2 regions of the Paenibacillus donghaensis genome follow, and region 2 is predicted to be linked to the other one. Evidence: predicted binding sites of a transcription regulator. Region 2 holds the regulator's gene; the other holds the start of a gene.
The links. Region 2 encodes Rex, which represses fermentation and respiration genes when NADH is low (regulators of the CRP and FNR family bind a similar motif). Its sites were predicted from a motif close to TTGTGAAATATTTCACAA; they were not measured.
Positions count from the first base shown of each region.

Region 1 (12,733 bases), 340 kb from region 2:
GGCCCATGCTCCTGACTACGAATAGAATTATCCCTTCACGCCGCCTGCGGTTACCCCTTCAATGATCTTCTCCTGCAGAATCGCATAGATGACAATAACGGGAACCACACTGAAGACGATCCCTGCCGACATTTGTGCATAGTTCATCTGGTATTGATCACGGAATTGGACCATCCCCACCGGAAGGGTTCGCAGCTCATCATTGGACAGAAAATAATTGGCCAGCAGGAATTCATTCCAATTTCCCAGGAAATTTATGATGAATACTGTAACCATCGCCGGAACAGTCAAAGGTACAATAATCTTAGCAAAGATACCTGGTGCCTTCAAGCCATCCATTACGGCTGCCTCTTCAATCTCGCTGGGCAGCGTACGCATGAAAGCGGCCAATATAATGATCGTAAACGGAATCGCATTGGCAATGTAAGGGATAATCAGTGCCAGATGGGTATTGAGGATGCCCAGCTTACGGACAATCGTATATATCGGCAGCATCAGCGCATTGTTGGGGATCAGCATCCCAATCAGAATCAGGCCATACAAGATCGTATTCCACTTCCCCTGGCGCATCCGGGTGACTGCAAAAGCAAACATGGAGGCCAGCAGAATAGAGACTACGGAAGCCAGCACAGAAATATACAAGCTGTTGAAAAAGTAGTTGCTGATCTTCGCATTAACCCAAGCTTCCACATAGTTGTTGAAGGCGAATTCCCGCGGAATGCCAAAAGGGTTCAGCGCGATGGCATTATTGTCTTTTTTGACTGAGGAGAACAGCACAAACAGGAACGGGAACAGAATCACCAGCAGATAGGACAGCAGCGCGACATGCGGCAGGCTTTTTCTCAGGGTGCGTGGCATCAGTATTCAATCCTTTCCGTACGCCGGGCAACCAGCAGCTGATACAGCGCTGTAACCACCAGGGTGAACACAAAGATCAGCACGGCGATCGTATTGCCATAGCCGTATTTGAAGTTGGTAATCGCATATTTAATCATATAGGTAGCCATAACCTCGGTTGAACCGGCCGGACCGCCTTTGGTCATAACAATGACAATATCCGCGGCCTTCATCGCCCCTGCTATCGACAGCATGATTACCACAGAGATAATCGGCACAATGAGCGGCAGTGTAATGCGTGTGGCCCGCTGGATGCCCGTAGCGCCGTCGATGGCTGCAGCCTCATCCAGTTCTCCCGGGATCGACAGAATCGCCGCCAGCACCATGACAATGTAGAATCCGGTCCATTGCCAGGCATTGGTAATCAGAATCGACAGCATCGCAAATCGTTCATCCGACAGCCAGTAGACCGGCTCGATGCCCAGCAGTCCGATCAACTTGTTAAACAGCCCGATATTCGGCTCATAGATGAACCCCCACAGGATGCCGATGACTGCAGTAGACATAATGGAGGGCATAAACACCGCAGTCTTGTAGAGCCCCTTCAGCTTTTTGACATTAGAGATCAGCAGGGAGAACAGCACAATCAACGGCACCTGTACAAATACGCTAAAAAGAATAAACCAGCCGTTGTTCTTCACTGAAACCCAGAAACGCTCATCTGTTAGCGCTTTGCTGAAATTGCGGACTCCGGCGTATTTTACTGTGTCAGATACTCCATTCCAGCTGGTGAAGCTGTAATAGATGGAGCTGAAGATCGGATAAATGAAGAACATGAGGAACAGCACCAGTCCGGGAAATACAAACAGGGTGAACACAAAGGGATTTTTTAAGGCTTTATTCATAGCTACCTCCGGTGGCTTTGGCTTCAGGGAGACGAAGGATAATGGTAAAAATGTACCCTGGAACCGCTACCCAAGGTACATTTCCGTTGACCGATCCTTATTCCACAGCTGCGTTTGCTTCTTCTTGTACCTGTTGCAGAGCTTCGCTCATCTTCTCGGGAGTCGTCTGGCCGCCGATCAGCTTCTGAATCTGAATATTACTGATTTCGGTCGTAACATCCGCCTGCACCAGCGAGTCGAAGGCCGGGAAAGAGGATTGGGAGCTATTCAGCACCGCTACAATCTCGCTCATCAGATCATCCGTAATATTCTCATTCAGCACATTCTGATCGATCTTCATCGCAGGCAGCACACCGTCCTCAACCAGTCCGCGCAGTTGCATCTCCTCGTTGTACATATTTTTGATAAAAGAGGTCACGGCTGCCAGCTGACGTGGATCTTCACCTGCCGAAGCAGAGAAGCCATAACCATTGTTCACATCACGCATCAAGGCCGTTTGATCACCCACTCCGCCTTCGACAGCCGGAATATTGAAGAACCCTACCTTGCCGATCAAACCTTCACCGGATTGCCCCGCCTTGAATACAGAGGACTTCCAGGTGCCGTCATACATCAGGATGGCTTCGCCGCTCGTAAACTGGGTAGTATATTCGGCGTATTCGAAACCAAGCTCGCCTTTTTTGAAATAGCCCTTATCAATCCATTCCTTGTATTTGGCGAATCCCTTAATCATCTCCGGATCATTCCATTTCGCTTCCCCGGTAGCGAACTTGGCTGTGACTTCAGGACCAGCGTAACGGGACCAGAGGTGATTCGCCAGCATCAGCGGCACCCAGCCGGCCTTGGAAGCACCTGCCAGCGGCACCTTGCCGTCTGCTTTAATATCCGCCAGCTGCTGTTCCAGCTCTGCGAAGGTAGTCGGAGCCACCCAGCCTTTGCCGGTGTAATATTCCTTGTTATAGAAGAACCCTTCACCGGAGCCGCCGATCGGCAGGCCGTAGATTTTACCTTCATAAGTAAACGGATCGAGGTTCGAGAATTTATCCTTGATGCCCAGTTCTTCCAGAATCGGAGTCAGATCCAGCAGTTTGCTCTCCTTGGCATAGATTTTGGAATCCGGACTGCCGAACAGGTCGAAGATTTCCGGAGGGTTGCCGGCAGCCATCTCCCCGCGCAGCTTCTCTTTGCGGTTGACATCAGAATCGACCCCATCCAGCTTAAAGGTTAACCCAGGCACTTCCGTCTGCACTTTGCCCACCACATCTTCGAGGATTGCCAGACGTTTCTGCTTATCAGCACCTACCTGCGTGTGACGGATGGTCATCTCGAAAGGTTCGCTGCTAACGGGGTCCTCGGTACTCACTGCATTGGTGGCTGCCGCTGTGTCTGTTGCCGGCGGACTGGCTTCCTGATTGTTTGCTGCATTGTTGTTTCCTCCGCAACCCGCCAACAGCGATGAACTAACAACCATCAGGGACAATAACAGGGTTAAACTTTTTTTCATTGGTAATGACCCTCCCTATTTCTGATTTCCTTTACACTTCTTATTATAGGAAACCACATTTGTTATCGTAAGGTTAAGATTCATCCACAATAGGGATAAAATCGTCTTATGTAAGCGAATTCAGTAGCATTATCTACCTCAGCAAGATATATTAACTAACATATTTATTCATAGACATCCTCTAATTACTAATAATACGCTAAAAATATTCTTCATTTACTTTAATCATCCGTTCGATAGGTCAGTATTTATAACATTCATTCACCATCCACCAATACAACAAAAAAGCCACCCGCATGCGGATGGCCTGTACTTCAATAAATGATAAATTATACGAGTGCAGTCTGTTGACGGCCTTCTTCAATCAGCCGGTAAGCACGCTGAACCTCTTCTTCGGATGGCGATGGAACACCTTCCAGTTCATAAGGTTTGCCCATTACTTCCCATTTGTAAATCCCCATCTGGTGATAAGGCAGGATTTCAAATTTCTCAACACCGTTCAAGGTGCCGATGAAACGACCGAGATTGAGCAGATCCTCTTCACCGTTATGAATGCCGGGAACATACACGTGGCGGATCCACATCTTGCGGTTGTGATCTGACAACCAGCGCGCCAGCTTCAAAGTGCGGTCATTGGATTTGCCAGTAAGCTTGATATGTGCCTCATTATCAATATGCTTCAGGTCCAGCATAACCAGGTCCGTTACATCCAACAGATCATTGATCTTATCGCCTTCATTATAACCGTTGGTGTCCAGGGTCGTATGCAGATTCCAACGTTTCTTCACTTCTGTGAACAGCTGCTTCACGAAATGTGCCTGCAGCGTCGGCTCTCCACCTGATACCGTTAGTCCGCCTCCGGAGCTGCGGTAATAGTGCAAATAAGGTTTGATCTCTGCGAGAACTTCCTCCAGGCTCATTTCTTTGCCTTCATTAAGCTCCCAGGTATCCGGATTGTGGCAATATTGACATTTGAGCAGGCAACCCTGCATGAACAATACAAAGCGAATACCAGGCCCGTCAACGGTTCCAAAGGTCTCCAAGGAGTGTATGCGTCCATTAGCCATCTGATATCATCCTCTCTCCACGACTGACTAAAGCCCTCGCTTCATTAAAAGCTGCCTGTATCAGGAACAGTCGTTCTGCAGAATCGCGGGGCTTTAAACTTAAAATTTAAAGTATTCTTTAACAAGATAGTACCGCCCTTGAGACAAGGGCGGTATCTCCTTGCAGTATTTCACTGTATATCTAACTCAAGGTGACAAGTAATGAAATTACATTGCACCATGGAAGGTACGGGTAATGACGTCCATTTGTTGTTCACGGGTCAGCTTGATGAAGTTAACAGCATAGCCGGATACGCGGATAGTCAATTGTGGGTAGTTCTCTGGGTGCTCCATAGCATCCATCAATTGTTCGCGGGCAAATACGTTAACATTCAGGTGATGACCTTTGCTGTTGAAATATCCATCCAGCATCGATACCAGGTTGGATTTACGTCCTTCTTCTTCTTTGCCCAGTGCTTTAGGCACGATGGAGAAGGTGTTGGAGATTCCATCCAAGCTGTCTTCGTACGGCAATTTGGCTACAGAGCTCAGGGAAGCCAAAGCACCTTTCTTGTCACGACCATGCATTGGGTTCGCACCAGGTGCGAATGGTTCGCCCTTCTTGCGTCCATCAGGTGTAGTACCTGTTTTCTTACCGTATACTACGTTAGAAGTGATTGTCAATACAGACTGTGTTGGCAGAGCATCACGGTAAGCATGGTTCTTGCGGATCTTGGTCATGAAGGATTCAACCAGATCTACTGCAATATCATCAACAGCGTCGTCATTGTTACCGTAGCAAGGGAATTCACCTTCGATTTCGAAATCAATTGCGATACCTTGTTCGTTGCGGATCGGTTTAACCTTAGCGTATTTAATGGCACTCAGGGAGTCGGTTGCTACCGACAGACCAGCGATACCACAAGCCATGGTGCGCAGGATATCACGGTCATGCAGAGCCATTTCGATACGTTCGTAAGAATATTTGTCATGCATATAGTGGATCACGTTCAAGGTGTTCATGTACAGCTTAGCAAGCCAATCCATCATTGGATTGAAACGTTGCATAACTTCATCGTAATCCAGGTATTCGGAAGTAATGCGTGGCAGTTCAGGTCCTACCTGTACGCCGGACTTCTCATCCACACCACCATTGATTGCATACAGCAATGCTTTGGCCAGGTTGGCGCGAGCTCCGAAGAACTGCATTTGTTTACCGATACGCATAGCGGATACGCAGCAAGCAATACCGTAATCGTCGCCGTAGATTGGACGCATCAGATCATCGTTCTCATATTGAATGGCACTGGTTTCGATCGAAACCTTGGCACAGAATTTCTTGAAGCCTTCTGGCAATTTCTCGGACCACAGAACTGTCAGGTTCGGTTCTGGTGCAGGTCCCAGGTTGTACAGAGTGTGCAGGAAGCGGAAGCTGTTCTTGGTTACACGTGTTTCGCCATTAACGGACATCCCACCGATGGATTCTGTAACCCAAGTTGGGTCTCCACTGAACAGATCATTGTAATCAGGTGTGCGCAGGAATTTAACAATACGCAGCTTCATAACGAAATGGTCAACCATTTCCTGAGCTTGCTCTTCAGTCAATGTGCCTTCTGCAACGTCACGTTCTACATAGATATCAAGGAAGGAAGATACGCGTCCAAGGGACATGGCCGCACCATTCTGTTCTTTGATCGCTGCAAGGTAACCGAAGTATACCCATTGGAAAGCTTCTTTAGCTGTGTTGGCTGGTTTGGAAATATCAAAACCATGCATTTCAGCCATTTTCTTCAGTTCGCTCAGTGCGCGAATCTGCTCGGAAACTTCTTCACGAAGACGGATAACCGGTTCATTCATCGAATCCACTTCAAGATTCTTCAGATCCTGTTTCTTTTCTTTGATCAGGAAATCAATTCCGTACAGAGCCACACGACGGTAGTCGCCGATAATACGGCCACGGCCGTAAGCATCAGGAAGACCTGTGATGATACCCGCTCTGCGGGCTGCTCTCATATCATCGGTATATGCATCAAATACGCCTTGGTTATGCGTTTTGCGAATGTTCGTGAACAGATCAACAATTTCCTGCGGAAGCTCGAAGCCATAAGCTTTACAAGCATCGATCATCATTTTGATGCCGCCGAAAGGCTGAATGGAACGTTTGAAAGGCGCATCAGTTTGAACACCTACAATTTGTTCCTTGTCTTTATCAATATAACCTGGTTGGTGGGAAGTAATAGTGGATACAGTATTAACATCCACATCAAGCACACCGCCGTTGGCAATTTCTTGCTTGGTCATTTCAGATACGATTTTCCAGAGTTCCTTGGTATTCTCAGTAGCTCCGGCCAGGAAATCCTCTTTGCCCAGGTAAGGCAAAATGTTCTTTTCGATAAAATCATTTACGTTTACTTTTCTTGCCCATTTACCTTTATTGAATCCGCGCCATCCCGACTTAACCTCTTGTACATCTTTTTCAATCACCGACATTGCTAAATCCCTCCATTTATATTTATATTTTTGTAGAGATCGCGGGCTTGAAGGTTAATCCCGTGTCTCGCGTGATCCCTCTGAAAATGAAATGGTTGTAATAAAATTCACAATCACTATTCCATAACCGGGACCGTTGTCTATATATACATTTTAGTTTGTTTTCTGAAAAAAGACTGTGACAAATATCACCTTTTCGGTGATATTTGTCACTCTTGATGTGCTTGTAAGCCTCATTGTACTCTGCTTAACGGATATTTAGTTTTCAAAGTTGCCATAGAACGCGTTGCGGTATACATCAGCCAGCTCAGTAACCAGCGGAAGCTTAGGATTGGCAGTGGTGCATTGGTCTTCAAACGCACGGTCAGCCAAGTAGTCTACGCGTGATTCGAAGTCCTTAGCGTCGAAGCCAAGCTCCTGGAACGACTCTTCGATGCCAAGCTTCTTGTTCATCTCACGGATAGCATTGATCAGGCTTGTTACGCCTTCTTCCGTTGTGCGGGCAGGCAACCCCAGAATGCGGGCGATTTCGGCATAACGCTCGTCAGCTACGAAATGCGAGTATTTCGGGAACGAAGCGAATTTCGTTGGTTTCTTCGCATTGTAACGGATAACGTGCGGCAACAGGATCGCATTGGTACGGCCATGTGCGGTGTGATACTGTCCGCCCCATTTGTGCGCCAAGCTGTGGTTAATTCCCAAGAAGGCGTTGGCAAATGCCATACCGGCCAGTGTCGATGCATTATGCATTTTCTCACGGGCAAGCTTGTCGGCTTGCAATGCGGATTTCTCAAGATATTGGAACACCAGTTGAATCGCTTTGATGGCCAGACCATCAGTGTAATCACTTGCCATTACAGATACATAAGCTTCGATAGCATGAGTCAATACGTCCATGCCTGTATCAGCTACAGCAGTCTTAGGCAGGCTGTATACAAATACTGGGTCAATAATGGCAACATCCGGTGTCAGCTCATAGTCAGCCAGCGGATATTTCACGTGGTTCTCACCGGTTTTGTCTGTGATAACCGCGAATGAGGTCACTTCCGAACCTGTACCCGAAGTTGTTGGAATCGCTACGAATTTCGCTTTGTTGCCCAGTTTAGGGAATTTGTATACCCGTTTGCGGATATCCATAAATTTCTGTTTCAGACCGTTAAAGTCAGCATCCGGGTGTTCATAGAACAACCACATTCCTTTGGCTGCGTCCATAGGGGAACCGCCACCCAGTGCGATGATGCAGTCCGGCTGGAATCTGTTCATCATAGCTGTACCTTTTTCGACTGTAGTAGTCGATGGATCCGGTTCAACTTCCGAGAAGACCTCAATGGCTACCGGAGTTTGACGTTGACGCAGGTAATGTTCTACTCTTTCCACATATCCGAGCTTAACCATCACTGGGTCTGTGATAATAGCAACGCGTGTAATATCAGGCATTTTGGTCAGGTATTGGGTAGAATCCTTCTCGAAGTAAATCTTATCCGGCACTTTAAACCATTGCATATTCACGGTACGACGGTTCACCCTTTTCACATTGATCAAGTTAATGGCGGTAACGTTCTGCGATACCGAGTTGCGTCCATAAGATCCACAGCCCAGTGTCAGTGAAGGGATATTAGTGTTGTAAATATCGCCGATTGCGCCGTGCGTAGAAGGCGAGTTCACAAGAATACGTCCAGTCTGCAGACGGTTCGAGAATTTCATGATGACTTCTTCATTGTTGGAATGGATCGCCGAGCTGTGGCCCATGCCTCCGAATTCAACAACCTGAGCAGCGCGTTCGATGCCTTGGTCAGCATTCTTCACCTTGTAGCAAGCCAGAACCGGGCTCAGCTTCTCAGCCGACAGCGGATATTTGGTGCCTACGCCTTCCAGCTCGGCCACGAGAATCTTGGTGCCTGCAGGAACCTGAATACCGCACATTTCAGCGATCTTAGTAGCGGATTGTCCAACAATTGCCGGGTTGACCGCACATTTCTCAACGTTCATTGCACCGGAAGTCAATTTGGCGGCTTCTTCTTTATTAACGAAGTAACAGCCGTTGGCAATCATCTTCTTCTTCACTTGGTCAAAAATTGCTTCTTCTATAATAACGGCCTGCTCAGATGCGCAGATCATGCCGTGGTCGAACGATTTCGAAAGAATAAGGTCAGTAACCGCCTGGTCAATATCAGCGCTCTTCTCGATGAAGGCAGGAACGTTACCAGGACCTACGCCCAGTGCCGGTTTGCCGCAGCTGTAAGCCGCTTTAACCATTGCCGATCCGCCGGTTGCCAGGATCAAGGCCACATCCGGGTTGTTCATCAATGCGTTTGTTTTGTCCATGGTCGGCATTTCGATCCATTGGATGCAGTTCTCGGGAGCGCCTGCTGCCACAGCAGCGTCACGAAGAATTCTTGCTGCTTCCGAACTACAGTGTTGCGCCGAAGGGTGGAAACCGAATATAATTGGATTACGTGTCTTCGCAGAGATCAACGCTTTAAACATCGTGGTGGATGTTGGGTTGGTTACCGGAGTGATACCCATTACGATACCGACAGGCTCGGCAATCTTCTGGAAGCTTTCATAAACGTTGTCTTCAATCACGCCTACGGTCTTGTCATATTTGATTCCGTGCCAGATATATTCAGTGGAGAAGATGTTCTTGGTGATCTTATCCTCGTATACCCCGCGGCCCGTTTCTTCGACAGCCAGTTTCGCCAAATACATGTGTTTATCGAGTCCTGCTAATGCCATAGCATGAACGATTTTATCCACCTGTTCTTGGTCCAGCAACATAAACTCATCCAAAGCTTTCTTGGCTTTATCAACTACCGTTTGAATATATTCTTCAGCGGTAGGTTGTTTAACTTGGGCGGCGACTTCGTTCTTAACTGCCATCTCCCTCGTCCTCCTGTCAATTTTTAGGTTGTTTTTCTCTACACATTTATCTTAACACATCTTTTCTAATATGCATAGTGAAATCTTTCACATACTTTAAATATTTTTTTGATTTGTTTTCAAAGCGCTTTCATTCGATCAAATTTCGGTTTATTTTACATTTATTATTTAAATTTAAGCGGCGTTGATTTTCCTCACAAACAATAAGGAGGTGTCCCAGGCAGCCTTTTATGGCTTGCGGGACACCCCCTTAGGGTTGAAGCAATTCAATTTCCCAAAGTTTCACAAGGAACTATTCTACTTTAATTGCATCAAAGAATTTCTCTTGCACGGCTTTTGCTGCAGCATCCAATTGAGTCTTGGAATCTGTTCCTTTCTTGGAGAACAGTTCCTGAATGACATTGGACATTGTTCCATAGTAGTCCTGTGTGCTGAATTGCGCTTCCGGTTTGGCATCCAGCAGAGCCATAATGCCCGGGCTGTATTGGTAGACGTTGTCGTACTTGTCATAAACAGCTGTAGTCTTCTTGCCATACTCTGAATCAGCGGAGTAATAGTCCAGAAGCGGCGGTATGAAGTATTTGCCGTCCGCTTTGCGTTGCTTCAGCACGGCGTCCAGGGACTCCAGGTATTTATCGGAGAAATAATCGAATGTAATATAGCGGAATGCCATTTCCTGCTCGTCTTTTGTAGCATTCGGATTGATGACAAGGTAATCGCCGCCGAGAACGCCGGTATGCTTGCCGCCTTTTTCCATAGCTGGCATTGGATAGGTAAGCACATCCTCCGGTTTCAATGCGCCTTGGTTCAGCGCTTGTTCAATTACACCATCGGAGCCAGCCATAACCATAGCTGTACGACCTTGCTGGAACGCCCCTACAGCATCTCCCCAGCCTAGTGCCCAGTCCTGAGGAACCGCATTGGCTTCCCATCTAAGTTTCTTGTAGAAGTCCAGCGCCTTCACGCCAGCATCGGAGTTGAAGGTTGCGACTACTTTGCCGCCTTCCACCTTCTGAATATCTCCGCCTGCTTCGAACAGGAAGTTGGTCCAGTTCCAGCCTGCTTCTGTGCCTTTACCCATGGGAGCAATACCGGAAATCCCTTTTTTGGTATCCGTTACCCCTTTGGCGGTATTCAGCATGTCTTCCCAGGTCCAATCCATTGGAGGAATGGCAACCCCTTTTTCATCAAGCATTTTCTTATTGATCATGGTTGCGGTAACATAACCTTTTTGTGTAACACCAAATACTTTGCCGTCAATAATGAACTGATTCTGCAGCACTGGATTGATTTGATCCTTGAATTCATATTTGTTCCACAGATCGGTTATGTCGGCAACCCAGCCTCTCTCCACCAGGAACTTGGCTTCCGTAGCATAGGTGTTGAAGAAGGTTGGTGCTTCGTTCGCAGCCATCTTCACTCCTATCTCGCTCAAGTTGTACTGCCAGTCGTCTTTTACGATTTCCACATTCGGATATTCTGCTTGGAATCGTTTGATCTTGATATCTTCCTGCGCTCTCATTTCGGTCAAGTCCGGCGTAGGATAGTGGATTTTGATGGTTACTTTTCTCTGTGTGATATCATCAGCCGGCGCATTCGTGGCACTGCCTGTGTTATCTGTAGTGGCAGCCGTCGCTTCCGGTGAAGCATTCCCTCCCTTGTTCCCTTGTGCGTTGTTGTTATTGTTGCCGCCACAAGCGGATAACAACGAACCGGCCACAAGGAGACATGCTAATACGCTGGAAAATTTACGCATTGAAACTCCCCTTTTCAATTCATAATGATCTTACAACTTCATCATAGAAGAGTAATCCTTTACAAACGAGGTGCATTTATATTACTTTCATGTGCAGGTTTACGATCCGTGATTAAATCTCTCAGCTGCCGTTATCCCTTGACCGCCGACAAAGCTACACCGCGCATGATAAATTTCTGAAAAATCAAGAAGACTACAATCGGCGGCAGCGACACAATAAAGAGAATGGCAAATTTAACGTTGGCATTGAGTGCCTTCACATTAATAACGTACTTATAGATGGCTGTCGCCAGCGTATACTTCTCGTCGCTATGCATAACCAGTGATGGCCAATACCAGTCATTCCATGCCGTGGAGAAGATAAAGATCGCCAGTGTAGCAAAGATTGGAATGGACAAGGGGACGGCAATCGAGAAAAAGCTACGCGGCTCCGAGGCTCCGTCAATTCGTGCAGCTTCAAAAATCTCAGGGTGCAGCCCGTCAAAGAAATTCTTCAGCAGCAGGAAGTAAAAGGTGTTGGCACCCGCAGGCAGCCAGAAGGCCGCGTACTGATTAAGCAGGCCGAGCTGCTTCAGATTGACGAAATTCGGAACCATATAACTGGTAGCCGGAATAAACAACGTCATCAGGAAGAAGAAATAGAACGCTTTTCTATAAGGCACATTCATCCGGGAAATACTGAAGGCCGACATTCCCAGTACGACCAGCGTTATCAGCATATTCCCCACAAAAATATAAAGCGTATTTCTGAGATACATGGGCAGATCGATATAATTCATCGCAGCCTTAAGGTTGTCGAAGTGCCATTCCTGCGGGAAAAAATGCGGCGGAAACGTGTTGACCTCCTGATTGGATTTCAGCCCGTTGAACATCATCATCAATATGGGATAGAGCATGGTGTACACCATGATTAGGATGACTAGCACCATCAGCCCGTAAACGATCCGGTTGCTTGTTTTCTTCAAATCATGTTCGGAGAGAATTCCTCTATCTGCACTCTTCATGTTAGTTGTCCTCCTTGTTAAGCTTGAACTGTAAAATGCCCAAACCGCCCAGGACGATAAACATCAGCATGCCAAGCGCAGTAGCTGTTCCATAATCGAGTCTTGTAAATGCATATTTCACCATAAGCAGCGCATAGGTCAGCGTAGTATTGTTAGGACCGCCGTCTAGAAGCGCCATTTGTGATTGATAGCCTTGTGAGGTGCCTATCACCTGGAGAATCAGCATCAGGATGATCAGATTACGCAGCGAAGGCAGTGTAATGTGGCGGATACGCGCCCAAACACCCGCTCCGTCGATTTCAGCCGCTTCA
Region 1 covers NZ_CP021780.1:4,659,319-4,672,051, forward strand. Annotated here, with positions in the region: gene B9T62_RS21435 (carbohydrate ABC transporter permease) at 28-858, opposite strand; gene B9T62_RS21440 (carbohydrate ABC transporter permease) at 858-1,742, opposite strand; gene B9T62_RS21445 (extracellular solute-binding protein) at 1,840-3,246, opposite strand; gene pflA (pyruvate formate-lyase-activating protein) at 3,576-4,313, opposite strand; gene pflB (formate C-acetyltransferase) at 4,521-6,782, opposite strand; gene adhE (bifunctional acetaldehyde-CoA/alcohol dehydrogenase) at 7,041-9,662, opposite strand; gene B9T62_RS21465 (ABC transporter substrate-binding protein) at 9,955-11,418, opposite strand; gene B9T62_RS21470 (carbohydrate ABC transporter permease) at 11,550-12,422, opposite strand; gene B9T62_RS21475 (carbohydrate ABC transporter permease) at 12,424-12,733, opposite strand, start outside.
Region 1: pflB (formate C-acetyltransferase) is a predicted target of Rex. The motif match lies at 6,878-6,895, and genes of this name have one in related genera.

Region 2 (12,733 bases):
ACGGAAGTATTGACGAGACCCTGCGCGGCGTCCGCCGCCTGATGCAGGAAGGGGGGGCCCACGCCGTCAAGATGGAAGGCGGCCTGGAAATCTGCTCCACCGTATCTGCACTGGCTGCGGCCGGAGTTCCCGTTATGGGCCATATCGGGCTTACCCCGCAGTCGGTCAACATGATCGGCGGCTACCGCATCCAGGGCAAGGATGCCAAGGATGCCCAGCGGCTGATGGATGAGGCGCTGGCGCTGGAAGCGGCCGGGGCTTTTGCCATTTTGCTGGAGCTGGTGACCGAAGAGGTGGCAGCGGCCATCTCCAAAGCGCTTTCGATCCCAACCATTGGCATTGGTGCAGGCCGTTATTGCGACGGTCAGGTGCTGGTCTATCATGACCTGCTGCGCTACACGGCGGATTACCGGGAGAAACGTTTTGTCAAAACCTATGCCGATATAGGCAGCCTGATCCGTGAGGGGATCAGCCAGTATGTGCAGGAGGTCAAGCAGCGTACTTTTCCGGAGGAGAGCCATGTATTCGGCGCCGATGAAAGTGTGCTGGAATCCCTATACGGCGCTGCCGTAACCAAAGGAGCGAAATCATAATGAGAGTGGTCAGAACTGTAGAGCAGCTGCGCGAAGCGCTGGAATATATGCGGAGCGGGGGCCACAGCCCCATTGGATTTGTGCCAACGATGGGTTATTTGCATGAAGGACATGCCAGCCTGCTGCGGCGGGCCGGAGAGCTGAGCAACACGGTAGTGATGAGCATTTTCGTCAATCCGCTGCAGTTTGGTCCCAATGAAGACTTCGCCTCCTATCCGCGCGATGAGCAGCGGGATCTGGAGCTTGCCGAGCGCGAAGGCGCAGATATCGTGTTTATTCCCACTGTAGAGGAAATGTATCCGCAGGCGATCCGTACTACAGTTTCAGTGGCTTCATTAACTACGCAGCTGTGCGGGGCTTCGCGTCCCGGACATTTTGACGGCGTGACTACCGTAGTCAGCAAGCTGCTGCATATGGTGCAGCCGGATTATGCGTTCTTCGGACTGAAGGATGCCCAGCAGGTGGCTGTGCTGCGCCGGATGGTATCCGACCTGAACATGCCGGTAGAAATTGTCGCTTGTCCGATTGTCCGTGAGGCCGATGGCCTTGCGCTTAGCTCGCGCAATGTGTATCTGTCTGGAGAACAGCGGGAAGAGGCGCTGGTATTGTCCCGTTCGCTCCGTGCTGCGCGCGAGGCCATTCTGGATGGCCGGGCGAGAACCGCATCCGAAGTGCGCCAGGTGCTGGTATCTGAGATTTCAACCTCTCGTCTTGCCGAGATTGATTATGCCGAAGTATTAACTTTTCCCGATCTGGAGAACCTGGGAGACAACGAAACTCTGGCTTCAGTGCCCGGAGAGATTATTATGGCGCTTGCCGTTAAGTTCGGCAGAACCCGCCTGATCGACAACAATGTATTTATTCCGAAGGAGGCTGCTGCACTTGTTTAGACATATGATGAAATCCAAGATCCACCGTGCGACGGTGACCGAAGCGAATCTGAATTATGTGGGCAGCATTACCATAGATGAGAATCTGATGGAAGCAGCTGATCTGCTGGAGAATGAGAAGGTCCAGATTGTCGACAATAACAACGGCTCCCGTCTGGAAACTTATGTGATTCCTGGCCCGCGCGGAAGCGGTGTGATCTGCCTGAACGGTGCTGCAGCGAGGCTCGTACATCCGGGCGACACCGTAATTATTATTTCTTATGCCATGCTGTCCTCGGAGGAGCTGGCTGCTCATAAGCCAACCGTTGTGTTCGTCGATGAGCATAACCACGCAGTGAAGCTGGCCGATCATGAGCTCCATGCTACGATTGTCTAATTCGTGCGCTTCAGTCATGTATTGATTGGCAGGGATGAAAGTACCCGTTCTCGCAGAAAATGAAGTCAGGCAAGCTTAAGCTGATTTCATCTTCAGTGAGGTGGGGTGGTCCCGTGTTTCAACATTTGTTTGCTGAAATGAATAAGGTGCTTCGTGAGATCGTAACTGATTACCCTACTGCGGAGGGTGCCCGCCGAAACGAGCTTTTATGCAAATACAATATGCTGCACCGGCTAAGTGATAACGTGATGGACGAATGGCTGCTCTTCGCCGAGAAGCTCAGCCAGTTCCGGGAGCAGGCCGATTTCACGCTGGAGCCTGAAGACAGCCCGGAGCCGCCATTGGAGGCTGCAGAGCTGTCAATGGATGCCTTTGTCCGTGGACAGGGCTACTACAAGCTGCTAATGTACCGTAAATGTATTGACCAGTTTAAGGAAGTGATTGCACGGCACCCGGATAGTCTGGCTGCCCGTCTGTATCTGGCGATGGCTTATCTGCAGGAAGGTGAAGGGGAGAGCGCTTGGAGGCATCTGGACCATATGCTGGCCCTGATCCGGGAAGCCAAGCTGAAGGCGATGATCTATAACGCCATGGGGTGCATCAGAGCCACTCAGGAGCGCTTTGGCGAAGCAAGGGAACTATTTGATCTCTCCCTGCAGCATGACCCCGCTCTGCCGGAGCCACCAGTCAATCTGGAGGTGTGCCGCAGGCGGGGAGGCAAGCTGCAATTTGGAAATCAGTTGGTTGAGCTTTTGTAATCATAGGTTTCTCCTCTTAAGCGATGCATCCGCGAAGACCGGGGTGCATCGCCTTTTTTCGCAACTTCTGTTATGCTGATAAAGAGCCTCAAGTGAAAGGGAATAGAACTTATAATGAAATTTGCCGTGCTTGATTTCGAAACAACGGGCACCCAATCCGTGGGTGAGATCATCCAGGTTGGCCTGGCCATAATTGAAGAAGACCGGACCATCTCCCGGGTGTATGGTTCCTTTGTCAAGCCCGGAACACCGATTCCTTCTTTTATTACGGGTCTGACAGGTATAACCGATAACGATGTGCAGGATGCGCCAGAGCTGGACGAGATGATGATGGAGCTCGTGCCGCTGCTGGATGACGTAGTGCTTGTAGGGCACAACGTGGCCTTTGATTTTCATTTTTTACAGAATGCGCTTGACCGCTGCGGGTATTTGCCGTTTCAGGGGCGGATTTTAGATACGATAGATTTCCTGAAGATTTGCTTCCCTTCCCTGACCTCCTATCAGCTTGGCGCGGTCAGCGCGAACTTCGGCGTGGAGCATGAGCGTCCGCACCAGGCGGACAGTGACGCGCTGGCTACTGCGCTGATCCTGCTGAAATGCATTGAGGAGCTGTATGAGCTTCCCCTACTGACGATTCAGAGAATCAGCGAGCTGCTTAGCGGGCAGGACAGTGATCTGGGCTGGTATTTCGACGGACTGCTGCATGAGCGGGAGATGGAGACCTTCCAGCCCGAGAATGGACTGACCTTCTACCGTCAGTTGGCGCTGGCTGTTGGCGACTGGGCGGAGCTTGCACCACCGAGAGCCGAGAGCGACCCCAATCCGCTGCTGAAGCTCTCCTTCACAGAATATATGGAAGAGGTGACCCGGCTTCTTAAGGAAACCCTGCCGCATTATGAGAGCCGCGAAGCCCAGGATATCATGATTGCCGAGGTGATGGCGGCCCTGGCGGAAGACAAGCATATGCTGATCGAGGCAGGAACCGGAACCGGCAAGTCGCTGGGCTATCTGCTGCCTGCCATCTATCAGAGCGTGCGCAGCGGGGAGAAGGTGATGGTCAGCACCCATACCATCAATCTGCAGGATCAATTGCGCGAACGGGATATCCCCCTGTTGACGCAGGTGGTCCCGTTTCCGTTCAAGGCTGCGGTGTTTAAGGGAAGAGGCCATTATTTGTGTCTTCGCAAGTTTGAACATAGAATAAACAAAAGAGATTTCGTCAGTCCAAGAGAAGATGCGCTGATCGCGGCTCAGATGATGGTCTGGTTGACCCAGACCGAGTCGGGTGACGACGAGGAGCTTAACCTCAGCGGCCGGGGCGGGGATTTCTGGGAGACGGTTGCCAGCGATACGGATTCCTGCCAGGGCCGTTCCTGCCCATGGTTCCGCAAATGTTATTATCACCGGGCCAAACACGAGGCCGGCATTGCCGATGTGGTGGTCACTAATCACTCCAAGCTGTTTGCCGATGTGAAAGCAGGGCACCAGCTTCTTCCCGCCTATGAGCATCTGGTTATAGACGAGGCACATCATCTGGAGGACGTGGCAGGTAAACATCTCGGCATGCATATGAAGCATTTCACCGTGCAGCACACCCTCTTGCGGCTCTACAAAGATAGCAAGAACGGCCAGCTTCCGGCGCTGCGCCAAATTCTGCAGTCCTCCGGCTCAGAACAGGCTTCGGAATGGAGCCTGACGATAGACACACTGTATCCTGATCTGCTTACCGTTAAGGAGAGCTGGGATACACTGAGCGAGAAGCTGTTTGCGCTGCTGCCTGAACGCAGCGATGCGGGAGCAGGGGAAGCCGGTCAGCTGGTGCTTCGCCTGGTGCCTGGCAGCAAACCGAATGACTGGGATGAGCTGACGAAGCTGGAGAACGGCATGTACCTTGCCCTCAGTGACATCATCCGCAAGGGTGACAAGATGCTCAGCGACATGCGCGAGCAGGAGGGGCAGTCCTCTGCCGACGGGCTGGTCACGGATATCAGCGGGTTGTTCAAGGATCTGGCTGGAATCCGGGAGCAGGTGCGTTTCTTCATGGGGCTGAACGATGACAACATCGTCTACTGGCTGGAAGCGAACGGAAACTACCGCAGCAAATCCTTGCAGATGTACGCTGTGCCTGTAGACGTCAGCTCCCAGCTGAAGGAGCTGTTCTTCGATAAGAAGAAGAGCATCGTGCTGACTTCTGCCACCTTGTCGGTGGACAAATCGTTCCAGTTCATGATCGATAATCTGGGTCTGAACGAGACGGCAGAGGAAGGACGCCTGAAGACCGTGCTGCTGCCTTCGCCGTTTAAGTACCGCGAGCAGGCCTTGCTGGTTATTCCGCGTGACTTCCCAAGCGTCAAGGGCAGCGTGGGAGACGCGCGCTTCGTGAATACCCTGGTACAGTCGCTGGCTGAAGCGGCAGAAGCTACCAGAGGGCGGATGATGGTCTTGTTCACCTCCTACCGGATGCTGCGTCAGGTGTATGATCCGCTGAAGGAGGCGCTGGCCTCCAAGGAGATCAGTGTACTGGGGCAAGGCGTGGAGGGTGGCAGCCGCAGCAAGCTGATCCGCCGTTTCCAGGACAGCTCGGCTTCGGTGCTGCTGGGCACCAGCAGCTTCTGGGAAGGCGTGGATATTCCCGGAGAGGCGCTGACTTGTCTGGCCATCGTAAGGTTGCCCTTCCAGCCGCCCAATCATCCGCTTGCTGAAGCCAAAGCGGAGCTGCTGCAGGCCCAGAAGAAGAACCCGTTTATGAAGCTGTCCGTTCCCCAGGCGGTTATCCGCTTCAAGCAGGGTTTCGGCAGACTTGTGCGGACCGCACAGGACCGCGGCATTGTCATTGTTTATGATACGAGAGTCATTGAGTCCTATTATGGCAAGTATTTCTTATATTCACTGCCCGGCCCGAAGATGGAGCATATGCGGACAGATCAGATGGTTCCCCGCATCGCCGAGTGGCTGGAGGAAGGCGGCGTCAGCTGACGCCGCACTACTCCTAACGTTTAACTGTTGTACCCAATATAATTTAGGAGGAGAACACATGAAATCGGATAAAATATCAGAGGCGGTGGTCCGCAGACTGCCTGTATACTTGCGTTTCCTGAACGATCTCCTGAAACGCGAGATCGCTACCGTTTCGTCCCAGGAGCTGGGACAGAAGCTGGATCTCAACCCGGCCCAGATCCGCAAGGATCTGGCTTATTTTGGCGATTTTGGCCGCAAAGGCATTGGCTATGATGTCTCTTACCTGATTGAGAAGATCCGTCATATCCTCAAGCTGGACCAGCAGATCAATGTGGCGCTGGTGGGGGCCGGTAATCTGGGCCACGCCTTGTCCAACTACAATGCATATTTGAAGGATACCATGAAGATTACGGCGGTGTTCGATTCCTATACGCCCAAGATCGGGCAGAACATCAACTCCCTGACCGTGCAGCCGATGGAAGAGCTGGATAGTACCATCCGCGCCCAGGGTATCCGCATCGGAATTATTACAGTACCGGATACGGAAGCACAGAATGTGGCGGATATCCTGGTCGGAGCCGGAATTGAAGCGATTCTTAACTTCGCTCCGGTAATCCTCAGAACCCCGGCCAACGTGCGGATTCATGCCGCGGATTTCACAACGGACCTGCAGAGTCTGGCTTATTATCTGCATGACGGAAAGGAAGATGCGGAAGAGGTGCCGGTCAATGAGCAGCAATAGGACGCTCATCCGAAACGGACGATTTCTGATTCCGGGAGCGGAGAAACCGGTTCTGCAAGGATATATGAGTATAGAAGACGGCACCATCACTTACATAGGTACAGATGAGCCTTGGTCTGAAGCCGGAGCCGGTACAACAACTATTGTGGATGGCAGCCGGCTGTTGTTTCTGCCAGGCCTGGTCAATACGCATGGTCATGCGGCGATGTCGCTGCTGCGCGGATATGGCGACGATCTTGCCCTGCAGGTATGGCTGAGGGACAAAATGTGGCCGATGGAAGCAAAATTTACTGCCGAGGATATATACTGGGGCACTTCTCTGTCCGTTCTGGAGATGCTCAAAGGCGGGACTACAACCTTCCTTGATATGTATATCCATATGGACCGCGTAGCTGAAGTGGCGGAGCTGTCGGGTATCCGCGCGGTTCTGACGCGTGGTGTCCTGGGCCATTGCCCTCCGCAAGAGCAGAGCAGCAAGCTGGCTGGAGCGGTGCAGTTTGCCCGTGACTGGAACGGTGCGGCGGGCGGACGGATTACGACGATGCTCTCTCCGCATGCGCCGTATACCTGTCCGCCGGATTATATCATGAAGTTTGTGCAGGCGGCGCATGATTATGATCTGCCGATGCATACGCATATGTCGGAGACGAAACGTGAGGTCGAGCAGAATGTCGCGGAATACGGTCTGCGTCCTGTGCAGCATCTGGAGAAGCTGGGCCTCTTCACCCGCCCTTCACTAGTGGCGCACGGCGTTCATCTGAATGACGAGGAGATCGCCATTCTGGCCCGCCATGAAGTCGGCGTGTCCCATAATCCTGGCAGCAACCTGAAGCTGGCGAGCGGAATCGCCCGGGTGGTCGACCTGCAGCAGGCAGGCGTCAAGGTGTCGTTGGGCACAGACAGTGCGGCAAGCAACAACAACCTCGATCTGTTCGAGGAGATGCGCCTGGCGGCGCTGCTTCATAAAGGCATCAGCGGCGATCCGACGGCGGTTCCGGCCCCGGAGGCGCTGCGTATGGCGACGGAATATGGTGCAGCCTCTTTGTTCCTGAAGGATGTGGGCCGGCTTGCGGTGGGAATGAAGGCCGACTTCATTGCGCTGGATATCGATCAGCCGCATCTGCTGCCTCACAGTGACCTGCTCTCGCATGCAGTGTACTCCGCGAGTGCCAGGGACGTGGAGCATGTCTGGGTGGACGGCAAGCAGGTCGTGAAGCATGGCGCCTGCCTGACATTAGATGAGGAAGCCATCCGCCGCAAGGCACAGGAGACCTTCGAGAGTCTGCTGAAACGATAACTAAGAGGCCGTATAAGGCTGTAAGAAAGGGAGCTGTACCTTGAAGAAAAGGAGAAAATGGATCCTGCTGGGATCGGTACTGATTGTGCTCCTGGTAGTGGGATTAATCCAGTTCTATGCCTATATCATGAAATCTCAATGGGGCGAGCAGCAAATTGCCGAGGATATTGCCCGAACCCAGGCCGGACTAACCGAAATATCCAAAGCGCAGAAATCCGTCTGGGGTGAAGAAGCAATCTATTGGGTGCTGACCGGGAACAATGCTGCCGGACAAGAGCTGATGGTGTGGGTCCGCTTCCTGCCCGGAGGCACAGCTGCGGAAGGCGAGAACGCCGTGTACGGCGAAGAGATCAGCAAGGGAACCTCGGAGGAGCAGGTCCGCGCTATCATCAAGTCGCAGCTTCCCGGCATCAAGGTGGAGCGGCTGCTGCCGGGCGTGTTTAACGGAGAATATGTGTGGCAGCTGTTCTACCAGCAGGAAGGAATCTATCATTACAAGTTCTTCCGCTTCGCCGACGGAACCGAAATCGGTGAGGGGTATAATCTGCCACAGCAATAGTAATTTTTATTATTGGAGGAGATTTGTATAATGAAGAGCAGAACCAGAGCCTCTGCAGCGGGAATCGTGATATCCGCATTGCTGCTTTTGGAGCCGATAACTGAGTTTGTCAGTGGACTTATCGCTGGCTGGCAGTCCTATTGAGCAGTTTTGGAGATTTAGTTGCGAATATGCATCTAATGGGCGGATTTTTTCCGTTTTGGAGGAAATAGATGCAATAATAGTAACTACTTAGGACCCTGCGAGGATATAGAAGGTTTACTTGCGAAGGTAAGGGGATCGCACTACCGTAATCCAAACCCTCCCCCACCCGAACTTCAGGTAACCTACGTCCTAACGGACCGTATAGCTCCAATTTCCTCATTTCTGCGCTGGTTTGGAATGTAACGGACCGCATAGCCTCTATATCGGAAAAACAGGCCTTAACTAGTGAGTTTCGGCTTGAATAGGGGCTCCTGAGTCCGTTAGACCTGCAAAACAGCCTTTTTACAGCAAATAGAGGCTCCTGAGTCCGTTAGTAGTCTGAAAGTTAAGCGCTGGTTACCGGCGACAGCCTTCCTTTGTTATGCTTAGCCTCCTTGTCGCGCGGTGTGGTAGGACAGGCTCGGACGAGTAACACAAGGAACACCAGGGGGGCCTAAGTAGTAACCAATAATACATCTAATTTGGGCATTTGAGCGTAAGACGCTTGATTTACTCGAATTTAGTTGCACTTTCGGTTACTACTTAGGTCCAGTGAGGAATGATAGGGAAATTCTACCGCTAGTTGGACGAAGGTTGGGCGTTCTGGCGAGCTTATAGGGAATTTTTACCACTAATGAGATCCTATCCGCTCCGAAAAGCCCTAAATGGACGATGTAGTGGTCACTTTTCCCTATAAGCCACGACAATCGAGCATGAGCCAGGTATTAACGGTAGTTTTTCCCCATAGCCACCTCTGTTGTACTACTCCGAAGGCACAAACCTACTTGGGAATGGCTGGGGTCCTAAGTAGTAACCACTTTCGCATCTATTTGCTCCGAACCTTCCAAGGCTACCTTATAAACACTCGCTGGGTCCTAAGTAGTAACCCATATTGCACGCAAGTGACAGTCTGATCAACCAGCCCTAAAAGACAAGCAGCGGGTTCCCTTTGAGGAATGTAATACTCAATATACAATAAAAGAGACATACAAACTAACAGTAGTTTGTATGTCTCTTTTTGTTTGCCGGGTTAGCGAAAGTCCTGCGGTATCAGTCGTTAACGCAGCTATGGGCGGAACGTCTGACGGACCGTGCCGCTGCCGTTCGCGACTTCAATCTCGGCATAAGCACCGTTGATCAGAGTAAGCTGTGGTGGCACATGCCCGCAATCGATATCATAGATGACCGGAAGCTGAAGCTCGGCAGCGACATCTGCATACACATCCTCTGCAGTATAGCCGTCGACAGGCCGGTTGGCAGGGCTTCTGCCGAACATAATACCCGCGCAATGCTTAAACCATCCTGCCAATTTCATCTGCACCAGTGATCTGCGTAGGTCGACGGTATTCAGCTCGCAATTCTCCAGAAACCATACAATGGGTTCATTACTGATGAATTGTTCGCGGAAACGCCGGACATCCCCGAAAGGGGTGCCAATCAAATGCCGGATCACATCGATGCAGCCGCCCAGCAGCCGTCCCTGCATGCGGACAGGGGCGCCTGACATACTTCTCCAGGCGGTAGGCTCTGTCAGCTTAAAAACCGTAGGAGAGGGCGTCTCCGGCCATTCCTTCTGATACGCTGCAGAGGAGTGCTGGACAATCGACTCTCCAGTCTTGGTAGTTAAGATGGACTGCCACATCGCGGTAGTCTCATCATCAGTCTCACCTCTTAAATCGACGAGATTGGTGCCGTGCGCCGTGGCTATGCCCGTCCGCAGGGTGATCGCCAGCAGCAGTACGCTGATATCTGAGTATCCCAGCACCCACTTCGGCTTGATGGCTTCCAGATTCAGATGCTCCAGTGTCTCAATCAGCAGCTCCCCGCCCCAGGGAGGGAAGATCAGTCCGGTGCTGTCATCGGTCAGCATGGCGTTTAGTTCCGTTGCGCGTATATGCGCAGGCGCCGATTTGGCCTTCTGTTCGGTCCATACGGTCTCACCGCAGTTCACTACGTAGCCTTGTGCCTTCAGACGGCTGGTTGCAGCATGCATCCAGGGATGAAGCTCTGTCTTCAATCCGGAGGAAGGGGCGGTTACGCCGATGGTTGTGTTTGGTTCCAAATACGGATATTTAATCATAATTGCCTCCGGTTCAGCCGATAAAATAGTACAGCATTCCTTAGTATAACAAGATTGCCGGCTAAGGTACAAAAAGGAGAGATAAGGAAAAAATTAGAACTGAAAATTTTAAATATATTCACATCTTTTTTCGATTTCGTATATACGCATATGATATACTACTATTTGTACTTAGACATGCTTAAGAGCATGTCAGTCTCGGAAAAGCACTGGACATGCTGATATAATTTTAGAAGTATAATAGATTTCCCATTTTTGAGAGGAGGACGTTTCTTGAAACTGCGTCTTGTACCTATACTGCTAACGTCTGTACTGTCAGCTGCTCTGTTGTTCGGCGGATGGTTCTTGTACCGGCAATTTGCCCTGCAGGAGCCGCTTCAGAAGATTGTGTCACAATATCAGGGAGTAAAGAATTCTCAAATATCTATTAACCGCAGTGAGGTCACTTTGAAACTGGATTTGCAGCCTGGCACTAAATTACGTGAGCTGATGCAGTATGTATCCGCTGAAGGCAAGTCGGTCATCGAAGGCCGGACGTTGAAGCTGGATGTGGAGCAGCACTCCAATGCTCTGCTGGATGAATACTGGGACAAAGCGATGTTCTCGGTGGCCGAAGCGATGGAGAGCCGCAAGTATACACTGATCCCCAGCAAGCTGGATATGCTTAAACAGCAATACTCTGAGTATAGCGATATAGTTGCGACCACTGAAATTGATGAAAAAAATGTATACGTAAGCCTTAGCAGCGGCGAAGAGAGCAAGGTTATTATTTTGCCGCGGCAGCCGGCTACGATGGGGGTATGGAATAATGCCTAAGTGGAGTAAAGAAATCATTGCCGGGTTTGTGCCCGTACTGCTGATTTTTATGGCTTTTGTCGGAATCAATATCTTTCCTATCATTATCGCTGGAGGAATGATCGGTGCGCTGTTGATCATCGCCCACTTGCGCGGCGGAATGACCGTCAACGCCGGAGCGGACAAGAAACGCAAGAAGAGCGGTCCCTCCAAGCTGACCTTTGAAGAAATCGGCGGCCAGGATCATGCCAAGCAGGAGCTGCGTGAAGCGCTGGATTTCCTGATCCGGCATGAGGAGATCAGCAAGTTCGGTATCCGGCCCTTGAAGGGAATTCTGCTTACAGGCCCTCCGGGAACCGGGAAGACGCTGATGGCCAAGGCTGCTGCCCACTACACCGATTCTGTTTTTGTAGCGGCTTCCGGCAGTGAGTTCGTGGAGATGTATGTCGGTGTCGGCGCCGGACGGGTGCGTGACCTGTTCCGGGATGCGCGTACACGTGCGTTGAAGGAGAACAAGGAGAGCGCGATTATCTTCATCGATGAGATCGATGTGATTGGCGGCAAACGGGAAGGCGGGCAGCAGCGGGAATACGACCAGACACTTAATCAGCTGCTGACCGAGATGGACGGAATTTACAATAATGAAGCCCCGCGGATTCTGCTGGTGGCCGCCACTAACCGCAAGGAGATGCTGGATTCGGCTTTAACGCGACCGGGCCGCTTCGACCGTCATATTCAAGTGGATATGCCGGACAAGAAAGGCCGTAAGTCGATTCTGGACCTGCATGCCAAGAACAAGCCGCTGCATGCTGAGGTAAGTCTGGACAGAATCGCTGAGGAAGCCTACGGCTTCTCGGGAGCGCAGCTGGAGAGCGTCATGAACGAAGCGGCAATTTACATGATGCGCGAGAACCTGAGCGAAGTGGAGCAGCGCCATCTGTCGATGGCGATCGACAAGGTGATGATGGGTGAGAAGACAGACCGCGAGACCAACCAGGAAGAGAAGAAGCGGGTCGCCATCCATGAGTTGGGGCATGCAATTATGGCCGAAATGCTGCGTCCCGGCAGCGTCAGCCAGGTTACACTGACACCGCGCGGCCAGGCACTTGGTTATGTGCGTCACAATCCACAGGTCGAGCAATATCTCTACACGAAGGATTACCTGGAGGATCAGATCATGATCGCACTTGGCGGAGCGTCCGCAGAGGAGCTCTATTACGGCGGGCGCAGTACAGGCTCGCGTGGGGATTTCGACCAGGCGCTCAGCATTGTGGAGACGATGATGAAGTCAGGCCTGACCTCGCTGGGGATCGCCAAGCTGGAAATGGTCACCACCGAAGAGCTAATGAAGGAGAACAGCAAGATTCTGGATGAGCTGATGGTCCGCACCAATGAACTGCTGGAGAAGCAGCGAAACGTGTTTGATTACTGCCTTGACATTTTAATGAAGGAAGAAGTCCTCTCCGGAGAGCAATTTCGTTGTCAATTTAGTGACAGTATCC
Region 2 covers NZ_CP021780.1:4,315,739-4,328,471, reverse strand. Annotated here, with positions in the region: gene panB (3-methyl-2-oxobutanoate hydroxymethyltransferase) at 1-593, shown strand, start outside; gene panC (pantoate--beta-alanine ligase) at 593-1,483, shown strand; gene panD (aspartate 1-decarboxylase) at 1,476-1,859, shown strand; gene B9T62_RS19895 (tetratricopeptide repeat protein) at 1,973-2,617, shown strand; gene dinG (ATP-dependent DNA helicase DinG) at 2,732-5,593, shown strand; gene B9T62_RS19885 (redox-sensing transcriptional repressor Rex) at 5,652-6,317, shown strand; gene B9T62_RS19880 (amidohydrolase) at 6,304-7,614, shown strand; gene B9T62_RS19875 (cell wall elongation regulator TseB-like domain-containing protein) at 7,655-8,173, shown strand; gene B9T62_RS19870 (S66 family peptidase) at 9,423-10,436, opposite strand; gene B9T62_RS19865 (hypothetical protein) at 10,710-11,252, shown strand; gene B9T62_RS19860 (AAA family ATPase) at 11,245-12,733, shown strand, end outside.